DNA from 2 places in the Pinisolibacter sp. DMC100 genome. Region 1 is predicted to be linked to the other one. Evidence: predicted binding sites of a transcription regulator. Region 1 holds the regulator's gene; the other holds the start of a gene.
The links. The regulator LexA, encoded in region 1, represses DNA repair genes until DNA is damaged. The targets are predictions, from matches to a motif close to TGTTCNNNNTGTGTTCNG.
Positions count from the first base shown of each region.

Region 1 (7,959 bases):
GTTGGCGACCGCCAGATAGAGCATCCGCTTGTGCTCGGCGCGCGAGCGGGCGAGGCTGTCGAGCACGATGCCGCAGGTGGCGGAAAGTCCCGCGAGCAGGATCATCCCGACGCAGAGCACCGCCGTCGGCAGCCGTGGCACGAGGCCGGTCTCGGCGAAGGTGACGAAGAGCGGCACCGCGAGCACCAGCGCCGCGATAGTCAGCACAAACGCCGGCAGGCCGAAGAAGGCCGCCGGCCGCGTCTCCTTGAGGAGATAGGCGAAGGTCCTCAGGATCCGCCAGCCGTCGCGCAGGCTCGACAGTTTCGAGGCAGACCCCTCCTGCCTCCGCCCGTAGGGCGTCTCGATCTCGACGACCGGCAGCATCATCTGCCCGGCATGGACGCTCATCTCGGTCTCGATCTCGAACCCGTCGGAGAGCGCCGGAAAGCTCTTCACGAAGCGCCGCGAGAAAGCGCGGTAGCCCGAGAAGATGTCGCGGTAGTCCGAACCGAAGAACCCGGCATAGAGCCGATTGAAGACCGCATTGCCGAAGGCGTGACCCGGCCGATGCGCCTCGCGCCGCACGTCGGCGCGGGTGCCGATCGCCATGTCGACGCGCTCCTCCGCGATCGCCGCGACCAGCTTCGGCGCCGAGGCGGCATCGTAGGTGCCGTCGCCGTCGGCCATCAGATAGACGTCGGCGTCGATGTCGGCGAACATCCGCCGCACGACCGCCCCCTTGCCGCGCCGCCGCTCGAGGAAGACCTCGGCACCCGCGGCCCGGGCGATTTCCGCCGTGCCGTCGGTCGAGCCGTTGTCGAAGACGCAGATGCGGGCCGCCGGCAACGCCGCGCGGAAGTCCGCCACGACGCGAGCGATCGAGGCGGCCTCGTCGAAACACGGCAGCAGCACCGCGACGCGCGGCCCCTCGGCCGGCACGTCCTCGTGACGCTCCGGAGCCTCGCGCGCCGCCAACGCCGCCGCGAGATGCCGACCGCTGTCGCCGAGGGCCGCGACGAGCGCCTCGTCGGAGAGCGGCTCGCACGGACGCGCCAGCATCCGCGCGGCGGGTTCCGGAGCAAAGGCATGGGGTTGGGCGAGCGGCATCGCGGCGTCCGAACGAGACTTCATGGTCCGTCAAACATTCGCTCCTAATGGTTGAGGGGTGATGAATCCACGGGCCCGCCGCCGCGCCCCGCCACGATGCCCCCGCCACGGACGACGCCTTGACCGACGCGCCCCGCCCCCTCCCGACCGCGACGCCCGCCTCGCCCGCAGCCGCGCGGATCGAAGCGGCGCTCGTCTCCTGGCCGGTCGCGCTCCTCGCCGGTCTCGCGCTCTGGGCGCTGTTTCAGGTGCCGGCGATCCACGGCCTGTGGGCATCCCGCGACTTCGGCGATTCCGACGACGCCATGCGCATGCTGCAGGTGCGCGAGTGGATGGACGGCAAGGCCTGGGGCGATCTCGTCGAGACCCGCATGAACCCGCTCGACGGCGTGCGCATGCACTGGACCCGCGTCGTCGATCTGCCGATCGCCGGCCTGATCCGCCTGTTCTCGGCCTTTCTCTCGCGCGCCGACGCCGAGATGGCGACGCGTCTCGTCCTGCCGGCGCTGATCTTCACGGCGACGCTGGTCCTCCTCGTCGCCCTCGCCCGCCGTCTCGGCGGGCCGGGCGCCGGTCTCGCGGTCGGTATCCTGTCGCCGCTCACCGCCTTCGTCGCCCAGGCACGCCTCGGCCGCGTCGACCATCACGACGCCCAGATCGCGCTCCTCGTCGCAGCGACCCTCGCGCTGGTCGTCTCGCTCGATCCGGCCCGCGCCCGCGTCGCCGTCGGAACCGGCATCGCCGCGGCTCTGTCGTTGGCGATCAGCATCGAGAACCTGCCCTTCCTCGTGGCGATCTCCGCCGCCTACGCCCTCGCCGCCACCGCGAGCCCGGCCCAGGGCCGCGCCGCCGCGCTCTACGGCGGGGGCCTCGCCGCGGCCTGCGCGCTCACCTGGGGGCTCTTCGCCGACCCGGCCGCCGGTCCCGTCTGCGACGCCTTCTCGACCGTGCAGCTGACACTGGCGATCTTCGGTGGCGTCGGCCTCGCGGTAGCGGGCACCCTCGCCCCGCGGCTCGGCGCACCCGCTCGCTGGATCGGCCTCGCCGTCCTCGGCGCGGCGCTGGCGGGGCTCCTCGTCGCCGTCTTCCCGCAGTGCCTCGCCGACCCGCTCGCCGGTGTTCCCCGCCTCGTCGTCGACTTCTGGCTCGCCGACGTGCCCGAGGCGCTGTCGCTCCGCCGTCTCGCCGCCCTCGATCCCGCCGCCGCCGGCGCCGCCGTGGCGCCGATCGCCGTCTCGCTCGTCGTCGCCCTCGTCGCGGCTGCCCGCGAGACCGGCGTCGCCCGCGTCCGCTGGCTGGCGCTCGCCGGCGTCGTCGCCGTCGGCCTCGCCGCGACGGTGTGGCAGGTGCGCGCCGCGACCTCGACCTCCGCCCCGGCGCTCGCCGCCGCCGGCTGGGCGCTGGCCGCGCTCGGCCGCCACCTCGCCCGCTTCGACGCGCCGCGCTGGCGCCTCGCTCTCCTGCCGGCGGCCCTGCCCTTCCTGTCGCTCTTCTGGGTGGTCGTCCTGCCCGCGAGCCCCGCGCTCGCGCCTGCCGATCTCGCCGGCCTCGCCTGTCTCGACACGGCCGAACTCGCCGCCCTCGACCGCGCCGCCCCGCCCGGTCTCGCCCTGACGACGATCGACACCGGCGGCCACGTGCTGGGCCTGACCCGCCACGCCGTCCTCGCCGCGCCCTATCACCGCAACACGCAGGGCAACGCCGACGCCCTCGCCGCCTGGCTCTCGCCCCCCGACGAGGCCCGCGCCGTGCTCGCCCGGCGAGCCGTCACCCACGTCGCCTACTGCCCCGGCCAGGCCGACTTCGAACGCTACGCCGCCCGCGCCCCCGCGGGCCTTGCGCAAGCATTGCGCCACGGCATCATGCCGCCGTGGCTCGAGCCGATTCCCGTCGCGGGCAGATGGAAGCTGCTGAAGCTGCGGTGAGGGACGTGCGCCGAAACGCCGTTCCACGGCGCGAAACGGCGCCGTTCACGCTTCCCCCTTGCGGAACATCCGCAGAACGCGTAGCGTGAGTTCGTGATTTGTACCCATCGCGAGTCGCCTGCCTGACCGGCCGAAGAGGCCGGTGGGAGTGCATGGTGCGGACGGGTACGTTCGAGTGCGGGGCTTCTTCGGGGTCCGCGGGGATGGAACATGCCGGGGCGGACGCCGATCGCGTCGCGCCGGCTGGCGAGGGAACGGGGTCATGCTGACGCGCAAACAGTTCGAACTTCTGATGTTCATCCACGAACGTCTGAAGGAGGACGGCGTTCCCCCCTCCTTCGACGAGATGAAGGACGCGCTCGACCTTCGCTCCAAGTCGGGCATCCACCGCCTGATCACCGCGCTCGAGGAACGCGGCTTCATCCGCCGCCTGCCCAACCGGGCGCGGGCGCTCGAGGTGGTGCGCCTGCCGGATTCGGTGGCGCCGGGCCTCGCCAGCCCCGCCCGCGCGCCGGGCTCGAAGGGCTTCTCGCCCTCGGTGATCCAGGGCACGCTCGGCAAGCCGCGGCCGACCGCGATGCCGGGTCCCGCCGGTGAGGAGACGGCGGAGGTCGTGTCGATCCCGGTCATGGGCCGCATCGCCGCCGGCACGCCGATCTCGGCGATCCAGACCTATACCCACGCCATTCCGGTGCCCTTCGACCTGCTGGGCGGCGGCGAACACTACGCCCTCGAGGTCCGCGGCGATTCGATGATCGATGCCGGCATCCTCGACGGCGACACGGTGCTGATCAAACGCGGCGACAACGCCGATTCCGGCGACATCGTCGTCGCCCTCGTCGACGAGGAGGAGGCGACGCTGAAGCGCCTGCGCAAGCGCGGTGCCTCGATCGCCCTCGAAGCCGCCAACCCGGCCTACGAGACCCGCATCTTCGGCCCCGACCGGGTGAAGGTGCAGGGCCGCCTCGTCGGCCTCATCCGCCGCTACTGACGACGCGCGTCGGCCACCCCGCGCGTGGACGCGTCGTGCGCTCGGGGTGGCCGACGGTAGACGGATCCGGCCCGGGAGCAGGCGACGCATCGTTCTCGGGCTGCGGAGGTGTGTCGCTCTGCCGATCCATGAACGGGCTCACCAGTCGTCGTGCGCGTCGCTGGCTCGCGGCGGTCCCGCATCGTTGGTCGAGGCTCGCGCGGTTTCCATCGGCCTCCCGGCCTCCCGGGCGCTCGGGCTCCATGAGACCGTCTAGGGATCGGCGCCGACCGCCGTGGAATCGGAGAGGTCCGCCTCGGCCGGCGCCGGCGCGGCGGATGCGCCGCCGTCCGGCGGATCGGCCGTCACCTCGGCGAGCGCATGGACGGCGTTCGGGTCTCGTGGCGTCCATGCCCGCGGCGACGCCGGCAGGCTCGGCGTCACGGAGAAGGTGAGACGTTTCTTCGTCGGCTTCGTTTCGCCGACCGTGACCTCGGCAGGCCCTGCCGGTCGCGATCGGTCCCCGTCCTCGGGTGCGGACGCCGCATCGTCCTGCGTCGGGTCGACCGCACCGGCCGACGGCGACGCATCTTTCCGGTTCGCCCCGCGCCCGAGCGCCTCGACTGCCCGCGTGCCGTCCGACTCGACACCGTCGGGCACCGGCACCGCCGCCACGTCGATCGTCACCGCGCCGGTCTTCGCCCGGGCGACGCGGTCGAGCACCAGGCTCGTCGCGGCGCAGCCCGGCGGGGCGGCGAGCGCCGAGATCACGATGTCGGCGCGGCCGCAGTCCTCGACGAAGCCGCGCGGATGGCGCACCACCACGACCCGCAGAGGCGGCCGCCCCCGATCGGACGAAGGCCCGCCTGCCGAGCCGCGCGCGCCCTCACTTCGCCCGTCGGCGAGCCCTTCGACCGACGTCTCCGCACTCGACTCCACGTCTCTCGCGCCGGTCCCGACCGCGCCTTCGCCGCCCCGGACGAAGGCGCAGCCGATCGCGTCGCAGCGCCAGCCGTCGGCGATGCCGGGCGCTCGCGGGTCGCGCGGATCGGCATCGGCGGCGAGCCAGATCGCCGTGTCGAAGGCGTCGTCCTTCGTCGCCAGCACGTGCAGCCGCCCGTCGTCGCCGCGCACCGCGACCGGCGAGCCGTGGCGGCCGATCATCACGTCGGGCCGCGGGCCGAAGCCGAGGAGGACGATCGACAGCACGCCCGGCACCAGGCCGACGAGGCGGATCCGCGAGCGCCACAGCGACAGCCACAGCACCGCCGCGACGCCGAGCGGCATCGCCGCCCAGTGCGGTGCGCCGAGGAGACCGCCGCCGCCCGGTAGCGCCGAGGTCCAGCGCCCGACCGCCACCATCCAGTCGATCCCGAGCCCCATCACCCACAGCGGCAGCGCCTCGAGCCCGAAGGGCATGGCGAGAAAGGCCACGACGGCGGCCGGCATCACGGCCATGCCGACGACCGGCAGCACCACCATGTTGGCGAGGATCGAATAGGGCGCGCCGCGATAGAAGATGCCGGCGATCACCGGCGCGGTCGCGAGCCCGGCGATCAGCGAGGAAAAGGCGAGGCCCTCGGCATGGTGCCAGGCGGAGACCAGCGCATGGACGATCGGTCCGCGCACCTCCGGCCGCGGCGGCCGCGCCGCGACGCGGATCTGCCACAGGTCCCACGAGGCGACCAGCGCGATCACCGCCAGGAACGACATCTGGAAGCTCGGCTCCATCGCCGCTTCCGGGTCGAAGACGAGGATGCCGACCGCCGCCACCGCCACCGTGTGCATGGTGATCGCCGGCCGATCGACGATCACCGCGAGCAGCGCGATCGACACCATGATGTGCGAGCGCAGCGCCGCCACCTGCATGCCCGACATCAACAGGTAGAAGGTCGCCGCGACGAAGGCCGCCGCCGCCGCCCATTTGCGGATCGGATGGTCGAGCGCCAGCCGCGGCGACAGCGCCATGAGCATGCGCAGCACGATCATCACGCCGCCGGCGACGAGGCTCATGTGCAGGCCGGAGATCGACACGATGTGGGTGAGACCGGAGGCGCGCAGCGGCTCGCCGACGCTCTCCGGGATCGCCCGCTGCTCGCCCACCATGATCGCCGCGGCGATCGCGCCGGCGCCGCCGGGAAGCCCGGCGCGGACGCGTTCGGCGACCCGGTGGCGCAGATCGCCGATCGGCGCGACGAGGCGATCGACGAGGCCCGGCGCCGCCGTCTCGCCCGGATGAGTCCGCCCGAGGACGTAACCGCCCGCCCCGCGCCCCTCGAACCACGCCCGCCGGGCGAAGTCGTAGCCGCCCGGCAGCACCGGCCCGTCCGGCGGCTTCAGCCGCGCCTTGAAGGTGACGGCCTCGCCCATGCCCGGCGCCTCGCGGCCGGCGGCGAGCGTCGCGGTGACGCGCGCCGGCGTCGTCGCGGGAGAAAGCCCGCCGCCCTCCATGCGTCCGACGTCGACGGTCAGCCGCGTACCGCCCTTGGCGGTGGCATCCAGATCGACGACGCGGCCGGCGACGGCGACGGTGCGCTCGTGATCGAGCCGGGGTGCCGCCGCGCGCCACGAACCGAAGGCGGCGACGAGCCCGCCGGCGATCACCGCGGCGAAGACGACGCGACCGATCGCCCGCCCGCCGCGCCGCCGCGAGACGGCCGCCGATCCGGCGACGACGAGGAAGAGGAGCGCGAGCGCGAGCGCCGACGGCTCCGCCGGCAGGGTGAACCACAGCGCGATGCCGCCGGCGAAACAGGCCGCGAGAAGCGGCGGCGCGGCACCACGGGCGAGATCGTCCTCCGCCCCGTCGACGAGGCGACGCAGCGCCTCCTCGAAGCGAAGCCGCCGTCCGCCGCCCGGCGGCGGAGCGAACCGCCGGTCGTCGTCCGCGCGATCGAGCACGCGGGGCGCGCCGAGGCGCCGCGGGGCTGCGTCGACCGACATGCACGAGGTTCCGGTTCGCTTTGCCGTCCCGACATGCTACACGATCCCGCGTCTGCCGCCATCGCCGCCGCGGGCATCCCCCTTTTTCTCCCGATCGGACCCCACCATGGTCGAGACCGTCGTCACCCGCTTCGCTCCCTCCCCCACCGGCTACCTCCACATCGGCGGTGCCCGTACGGCGCTGTTCAACTGGCTCTGGGCCCGCCACACCGGCGGCCGGATGCTGCTGCGCATCGAGGACACCGACCGGGAACGCTCGACCGACGCCGCCATCGACGCGATCCTCGACGGTCTGCGCTGGCTGGGCCTCGAGGGCGAGGGCGAACCGATCTTCCAGTTCGTCCGCGCGAACCGTCACGCCGAGGTGGCGCTCGAGCTGCTCGCCAAGGGCGGCGCCTACAAGTGCTGGGCGACCCAGGCCGAGCTCGAGGAGATGCGCGAGACCGCGATGAAGGAAGGCCGCCCGCCGCGCTACGACGGCCGCTGGCGCGATCGCGATCCTTCCGAGGCGCCGGCCGGTGCTCCTTACGTCATCCGTCTGAAGATGCCGCAGGAGGGCGAGACGGTGGTCGACGACCTCGTCCAGGGCAAGGTCACCTTCCGCAACGACGTGCTCGACGACTTCATCCTGCTGCGCTCGGACGGCACGCCGACCTACATGCTGGCCGTGGTGGTCGACGACCACGACATGGGCGTCACCCACGTCATCCGCGGCGACGATCATCTGACCAATGCCGCGCGCCAGAGCCAGATCTATCGCGCCATGGGCTGGACCGTTCCGGCCTTCGCCCACATCCCGCTGATCCACGGTGCGGACGGCGCCAAGCTCTCCAAGCGCCACGGCGCCCTCGGCGTCGATGCCTATCGCGCCATGGGCTACCTGCCGGAAGCGCTGAAGAACTATCTCGCCCGCCTCGGCTGGTCCCACGGCGACGACGAGATCTTCTCGATGGAAGACGCCGTCGGCTGGTTCGAGGTGTCGGACATCAACAAGGGCGCCGCGCGCTTCGACTTCGCCAAGCTCGAGAACCT
Region 1 is NZ_JBQUZT010000002.1:383,308-391,266, reverse strand. It holds gene ACT541_RS10690 (glycosyltransferase) at 1-1,113, opposite strand, end outside; gene ACT541_RS10685 (hypothetical protein) at 1,209-3,014, shown strand; gene lexA (transcriptional repressor LexA) at 3,277-4,005, shown strand; gene ACT541_RS10675 (ComEC/Rec2 family competence protein) at 4,258-6,927, opposite strand; gene gltX (glutamate--tRNA ligase) at 7,034-7,959, shown strand, end outside.

Region 2 (7,959 bases), 210 kb from region 1:
GCGCCGTCTCGTCGTCGGTCGTCCGGTCACCTGGGCCGGCGCCGCGCCCGATCCGCTGCTCGCCCAGGCGCGCTACGACGACGCCTTCCGCGCGGTGGGCTTCGACGAGGTCCACTACGTCCACGAGCCCGTCGCCGCCGCCTTCTGGTTCGCCCGCGGGTTGAAGAAGGACGCCACCGTCCTCGTCGCCGACTTCGGCGGCGGCACGTCGGACTTCTCCATCGTCCGCTTCACCGTCGGCGCCGACGGGGTCCACGCCCACCCGCTCTCCCAGACCGGTGTCGGCGTCGCCGGCGACGGCTTCGACTACCGCATCATCGATCGTGTCGTCAGCCCCCGCCTCGGCAAGGGCAGTCGCTACAAGAGCTTCGGCAAGTGGCTCGACGTGCCGACCCACTATTTCGCCGACTTCGCCCGTTGGAACCGCCTCGCGATCATGAAGACCGGCGAGACCCTGCGCGAACTCGCGCGCCTCGCCGCCGCCGCCGAGGATCCGACCGGGCTCGAGCAGTTGATCGAGGTGATCGAGGAAGATCTCGGCTATCCGCTCTATCGCGCCGTCAACGAGGTCAAGACCGCGCTCTCGCGCGCCGACGAGGCCAAGCTCGTCTTCCGCCACCGCGACATCGCGATCGAGGAGACGGTGCGCCGGGCCGACTTCGAGACCTGGATCGCCGACGACCTGGAGAAGATCCGCGCGTCCTTCGAGGAGGCGATCACCCGCGCCGGCCTCGCCGATCACGAGATCGACCGCGTCTTCCTCACCGGCGGCACCTCCTTCGTGCCGGCCGTCAGGCGCCTCTTCGAGGATCGCTTCGGCGCCGCGCGGATCGAGACCGGCGACCAGCTCCTGTCGATCGCCTATGGCCTCGCCCTGATCGGTGCCGAGGAGGACATCTCGCGCTGGACCGTGCGCGAGACCCCAGCCGCGGCCTGAGGGCAGCGCGGCGGCCCCGTCGTCGGCGAGGCGTCCCCGTGTCTCGACGGCGTCACACCAGTTGGACCAGCTCCACGCCCGGCAGCGCCCGCAGGCTGCCGGCGACCTGGGGCGAGACGCGGTACTTGCCCGAGAGTTTCACCTCGATCTCGCGGGCGCCCTCGTCGAGCATCAGGACGAAGCTCACCTCGCCCTCGCCGCGCCCGATCGCCTCGAGCTGACGCGCGACCCCGTCGACCGGTTTGGCATCACGCAGGAAGAGCCGCAGATTCTGCTGCTCGCGCGCCGCCAGCGCATCGAGCGGCTCGACCTTCTCGATACGGACCGAGATGCCCTCGGCGCGCTCCTCCGCCGCGGCATAGACCACGACCGACTGGCCGGTCTCGAGCAGATCGCGGTACTGCGCCAGACCTTCCGAGAAGATCACCGCCTCGTAGGAGCCGGTCGGATCGGACATGCGGACGATGCCCATCTTGTTGCCGGTCTTGGTCTTTCGCTCCTGACGACTGGTCACCGTGCCGGCGAGGCGGCCGAAGTTGGCGCCGCGCTTCACCGAGGCCTGGAACTCGGCCCACATCTGCACGCGCATCTTCTCGAGCACGCCGCGATATTCGTCGAGCGGGTGGGCGGAGAGGTAGAAGCCGATCGCCGAATGCTCCTTCTGCAGCCGCTCCGCCGTCGTCCACGATCCGGTCGCCGGCAGGCGGATCGGCTCGACCGAGGCGGTGCCGCCGAAGAGCGCGCCCTGCCCCGCGTTCATGTCCTCGCGCACCCGTGCCGCTGCCGCGACGATCGTGTCGAGCGCCTCGGCGACGCGGCCGCGGTCCTTCTCGAGCTCGTCGAAGGCGCCGGCGGCCACCAGGCTCTCGAGCGTCCGCTTGTTGATCTGCTTGGGGTCGATCCGGTGGGCGAAGTCGGAGAGATCCCGGAACGGCCTGTCGCCGCGCGCCGCCACCAGATGCTCGACCGCCTGACCGCCCACCCCCTTCACGGCGGCGAGCGAATAGACGATGGCGCCGTCCTGGACGTCGAAATATTCGCGCGAGCGATTGATCGACGGGGGGATGACCGAAATCCCGAGCCGCATCGCCTCGCGGCGGAAATCCGCCAGCTTGTCGGTGTTGCCCATGTCGAGCGTCATGGTCGCGGCGAGGAACTCGACGGGATAGTTCGCCTTCATCCAGGCGGTGTGATAGGCGACCAGCGCATAGGCGGCGGCGTGGCTCTTGTTGAAGCCGTAGTCGGCGAACTTGGCGAGCAGGTCGAAGATCGTGTCGGCATGCTCCTTCGTCAGCCCCTGTTTCAGGGCGCCGTCGACGAAGCGGATGCGCTGGGTGTCCATCTCCGCCTTGATCTTCTTGCCCATGGCGCGGCGCAGAAGGTCGGCTTCGCCGAGCGAATAGCCGGAGAGGATCTGCGCGATCTGCATCACCTGCTCCTGGTAGACGATGATGCCGAAGGTCTCCTTCAGCACCGGCTCCAGCAGCGGATGCATGTAGTCGGGCTTTTCCTCGCCGCGCTTGCGCGCGCCGTAGACCGGGATGTTGGCCATCGGGCCCGGCCGGTAGAGCGCGACCAGCGCGATGATGTCCTCGAAGCGATCCGGTTCGATGTCGGCGATCGCCTTGCGCATGCCGGTGGATTCCAGCTGGAACACCCCGACCGTCTCGCCCTTGGCCAGGAGCGCGTAGGTCGGTGGATCGTCGAGCGGCAGGGCGGCGAGATCGACGTTCACCCCCTTGCGCTCGATCAGCTTCACGCCGGTCTGCAGCGTCGTCAGCGTCTTCAGGCCGAGGAAGTCGAACTTCACCAGGCCGGCGCTCTCCACCCATTTCATGTTGTACTGGGTGACCGGCATGTCGGAGCGCGGATCGCGGTAGAGCGGCACCAGCCGGTCGAGCGGCCGGTCGCCGATCACCACGCCGGCGGCATGCGTCGAGGCGTGGCGATAGAGACCCTCGAGCTTCAGCGAGATGTCGAGGAGCCGCTCGACGATCGGCTCCTCCGCCCGCGCCTCCTGCAGCTTGGGCTCGCCCTCGAGCGCCTGTTTCAGCGTCACCGGATTGGCCGGGTTCTGCGGCACGAGCTTGCAGAGCCGGTCGACCTGGCCGTAGGGCATCTGCAGCACGCGGCCGACGTCGCGCAGCACGGCGCGCGCCTGCAGCGAACCGAAGGTGATGATCTGGGCGACCTGATCGCGGCCGTATTTCTCCTGGACGTAGCGAATGACCTCTTCGCGGCGGTCCTGGCAGAAGTCGATGTCGAAGTCGGGCATCGACACGCGTTCGGGGTTGAGGAAGCGCTCGAACAGCAGCGCGAAACGCAGGGGATCGAGATCGGTGATGGTGAGGCACCACGCCACCAGCGAGCCTGCGCCCGAACCACGGCCGGGGCCGACCGGAATGCCGTGCGCCTTGGCCCATTTGATGAAGTCCGACACGATCAGGAAGTAGCCGGGGAACTTCATCTTCTCGATGATGCCGAGCTCGAACTCGAGCCGGTCGCGGTAGTCCTGCTCGGTGCGGCCCGGCGCGATGCCGTGGGCGGCGAGGCGGTGGTCGAGACCGGCGGTGGCCTGGGCACGCAGTTCCTTCGCCTCCGCCACCTCGGCGTCGGCGCCCGAGCCGGTGAAGCGCGGCAGCAGCGGCTTGCGCTTCACCGTGCGATAGGCGCAGCGCCGCGCGATCTCGATCGTCGAGGCGAGCGCTTCGGGCAGATCGGCGAAGAGCTTCACCATCTCGGCGCGCGACTTGAAATAGTGCTCGGGCGTCAGCCGGCGGCGGTCCTCCTCGGCGATGACGCGGCCCTCGGCGATGGCGATCAGCGCGTCGTGGGCCTCGAAGTCGTCGCGGACGGCGAAGAACGGCTCGTTGGTGGCGACCAGCGGCAGACCGAGGTCGTAGGCGATGTCGATCAGCACCGGTTCGGCGAGCTTCTCCTCCTCGAGGCCGTGGCGCTGGATCTCGACGTAGAGCCGATCGCCGAAGATCTTCGCGAGCGTCTCCACCCGCTTGCGGGCGAGATCGGTGCGGCCGCCGACGATCGCCCGGTCGATCGGGCCGGTCGGACCGCCGGTCAGCACGATCAGGCCCTCGTGGAACTCGGCGAGATCGTCGGGCTCGACATGCGGCGGCTCGGCGCCCTCGGTGCCGGTATAGGAGCGTGAGACGAGGCGGACGAGGTTTTCCCAGCCGCGTTCGTCGCGGGCGATGAAGACGAGGCTCGGCAGGCGCTCGTGCATCACCGGGCGGCGGCCGGGCTCGGCGGTCTGGTCGACGAAATCGACGGCGATCTGGCAGGCGGCGATCGGCTGGATGCCCTTGTCGGTCGCCTTTTCGGAGAACTCCAGCGCGCCGAAGAGATTGCCGGTGTCGCAGAGCCCCATCGCCGGCTGATGGTCGGCCTTGGCGAGATCGAGCAGCCTGCCGAGCGGCATCGCGCCTTCGAGCAGCGAATAGGCCGAATGGCAGCGCAGATGCACGAAGCCGACGCCGGCCTTCCCGCCCTCGCTCGCCGTTGCCTCGGCCATGACACCCTCCTCGCGACGACTCGCCCGCATCCGAAGCGCTCAAACTAGCGCCGGGCGGAAGCGGATCAAACCACGGATCGGTCCGCGACCCCGCGCGACGGAAGGATCATCCCCGTTATCCCGCGCCGACGGGCGTCGGACCGATCTCGCCCACGGGCTCGGCCCACCTCGCGGCCTCGCCGTCCTCACGCGCCCCCGTCTCACGTCGCCGTCACACACCGTCGCGTGCGACGTCCTAGCCCGCCACGCGCCCTTTCGCGCAGCGAAGGTTCGTGATATGTTCTCAGTAGAAGGCGGCCCTGCCGATCGCCTCGCCCCACATGGCGATCATGGCGACGAAGGACACGACGGCGCCCAGCGAAAAGGCATCCCGAGCGAGACCACGAACAGCGTTTCCCATGTCCATCTCCTCCGCTTTCATCCACCGGATATCCACAAGTATGTTCGTGTTTTGTTCCATCGTCAAGAGGTGATTTTCGAGAGGAATGGCGGGGCGACCCACGCCGGGGGCCGGCGACGGGATGCAGGCCCGACGACGTGGCGTCGGCGTCGATGACGGGATACCGGGTTCGACGACGGTCACCGCCGGTGGCTGGCACCGGACCCGGCACGCGGACTTCGGACCGGGCGATGCCGACACAGGGACTCTGCGATGAGACCCCGCATCGGGCGACGGTGCACCGGCCTCGGCGACGAGACCTCGGACCGAGCGTCGGGCGCCGGACCGGGCAGTGCGAGCCTCCGGGCTCGGCAAGCCAGGCGCGGCGACTGTGGTAGATCTCGGCCGGGCGGGACCATCGAACGCGTCGCGGCGGCTCGACGGCAGGGTGTGCGGCGGTCGCTCGGGCGCTTGCGAAGCGGGCGCGTTCGGCGCCGCGCGGATCGGAAGACGCCGTCGGTGTCGGCGGCGGTCGAGCGGGCCACGCCGGCGCGGCGTGAGATCGACGCCTCGGAGATCGGGCGCCGTCGTCGCCGGCGCGGGCGGGTGTAGGCCGCGGAGAGATCGACGACGGTCGGCGCGACGACACGGGGTGCCGTCGGCCGCGCTGCAGCGGCGGGGGGCCACGGCAGGGTCGGAACGGGTGGACTCGAGCGCAAGAGGTGGCCATGACGCGCAGGCTTCAGCAGTGGGCGGTCACCGAGCAGGCCTTCCTCCGACGCGAGATCGAGGAATACCGGGCGGGCGCCACGCTGCGATCGCCGAGCGGCGAGGACATCACCGCGACGAAGCTCGACGAGCTCGTCATTCGGCTCGAACATGCGACGATCGTCGTCGAAGACCTCGAGAACGACGGGAAGCCTCGGGTTCCGTGAGGCGCAGGTTGCGCTCGGCGGCGAGACACTCCCCTCACCCACCCCGCAACATCGCCACGCCGGTGACGACCACGGCCACGGCGGCGAGATGGATCCAACCGAGGCGTTCGCGGAAGAGCACGCGGCCGAGGATCAGCGCGAAGACGATCGACGTCTCGCGCAGCGCCGCCACCAGCGCCACCGGGGCCTGCGTCATCGCCCAGACGGCGACGCCGTAGGAGACCATCGACGCCATGCCGCCGAGAAGGCCGATCGCCGCCCTGCCCTTCAGTGCGGTGAGCAGGATCGCCGGCCGCGTCGCGAGGCTCCAGCCGACCAGCGGCAGGGCGGCGAGGGCCGCGCCCCACAGCGCATAGGCGATCGGCGAGCCGGAGAGGCGCACGCCCTGGCCGTCGGTGATGGTGTAGCCGGCGATGAAGAGTGCATTCAGAAGCGCCAGCGCGATGCCGCCGAAGCTGCCGCGACCGCGCCCGGCGAAGACCAGACCGCCGATGCCGGCGCCGACCATCACGACGCCGATCCAGCCGGCGGTCGAGGGCACCTCGCCGAAGACACCGACGCCGGCGATCGCCACGATCACCGGGGCGGCGCCGCGCATCAGCGGATAGGCGACGGTCAGGTCGACGAGGCGATAGGCGCCCGCCATCAGCGCGAAATAGACCACCTGCAACACCGCGGAGGCCGCGAGCCAGGGCCAGGCGGCGGGCGCCGGCGGCGGCAGGAAGGGCGCGACGACGAGGCCGAGGAGACCCGAACCGGTGGCGACCAGGACGGTGGTCGTGGCCTTGTCCTGCGCGCTCTTGACGAGGGCGTTCCAGCCGGCATGGACGGCGGCGGCGGCGAGGACGGCGAGAAAGACGAAGAGGCTCATCGCCCTTCGTCACCTCGTTTGCCGGCAAAGACAAGGGGTCAGGCGGCGTCTTCCGTACCGGCCAGATCGTCGTCGTCGAACTCGAGATGCGGGCGCACCATCGAGGCGGCGAGGTCGACGAAGAGGTCGGCCGGGAGCGCGGGGGCGAAGACATACCCTTGCGCCGAGGTCACGCCCTTGGCGCGCAGGCGCTCGAGCTGTTCCTGGGTCTCGACGCCCTCGGCGACGACGCCCATGTCGAGCGAGTTGGCGAGTTCGACCAGCACGTCGACGATGGTCGAGGCGCCGAGATCGGCGCCCATGGCGTCGACGAACATCTTGTCGATCTTCACGATGTCGATGCCGAGCTGCTGGATGTAGGCGAGGCCGCCGTGGCCGGTGCCGGTGTCGTCGAGGGCGACGCGGCAGCCGAGCGAATGCATCTCGGCGATGATGCGGCGGGCCTGCGGCACGTCGCGCAGCGGATAGCGCTCGGTCACCTCGAAGACCAGCTGATCGTAGGCGATCGGCCCGTCGCCGAAGATCGCCTCGATGTCCTCGATGATCTGGTGATCGTCGAAATGACCGGCGAAGAGGTTGATCGACAGCTTGAGATCGGGGTTGGCGGAATAGAAGGCGCCGAGGGCGGCCAGCGACTTGCGCATCAGCTGGCGCGTCATCTCGAAGACGTGGCCGGAGCTCTCGACATAGGGCATGAAGGCGCCGGGCGAGACGGTGGTGCCGTCCGGCCGGATCCAGCGTGCCAGCATCTCGCAGCCCTCGATGCGGCCGGTGTCGATGTTCATCACCGGCTGGAAATAGGGCTCGAACTCGGCGCGGCCGAGCGCCACCGCGATCTCGTCGTCGACTTCCGACGTCGGCTTGCGGAAGAGCCAGAGCGAGAAGCCGATCAGCACCACGGTCGAGGCGATCGAACCGATCGCCAGCGTCGCCTCGAGCGGACGGACGAGTTCCGCCACGCCCGCGCGCGAGACCTCGACGCGGACGGTGAGCGGGAAATAGTCGGAGCGCGCCTCCGCCACCATCGCCTCGCCCTGGTCGGTACGACCTCCCCAGGCGGCCCAGACGCCGCCGCCGAGTTCCACCGTCACCGAGCGGGAGCCGCGGAGATAGGCGGCGCCGCCGTCGAGGTCGAGCATCGAGGGCGCGATCTCGGCGACGAGATGGACACCGACCGACGTGCGCCAGGCGACGACGACCGTCCCCTTGGCGGCATCCGGCACGACCTCGGAGTCGAGCACGGCGAGCGTCACGGCGCGGGCGGGATCGGGGCGGAAGAGCGCGGCGCCGCGGCGACGGGCGGGGGGC
Region 2 is NZ_JBQUZT010000002.1:594,935-602,893, forward strand. It holds gene ACT541_RS11625 (Hsp70 family protein) at 1-937, shown strand, start outside; gene dnaE (DNA polymerase III subunit alpha) at 990-4,466, opposite strand; gene ACT541_RS11635 (hypothetical protein) at 5,574-5,780, shown strand; gene ACT541_RS11640 (EamA family transporter) at 5,815-6,651, opposite strand; gene ACT541_RS11645 (EAL domain-containing protein) at 6,690-7,959, opposite strand, start outside.
Region 2: a site for LexA is predicted at 4,734-4,751, ahead of dnaE (DNA polymerase III subunit alpha). Genes of this name have one in related genera too.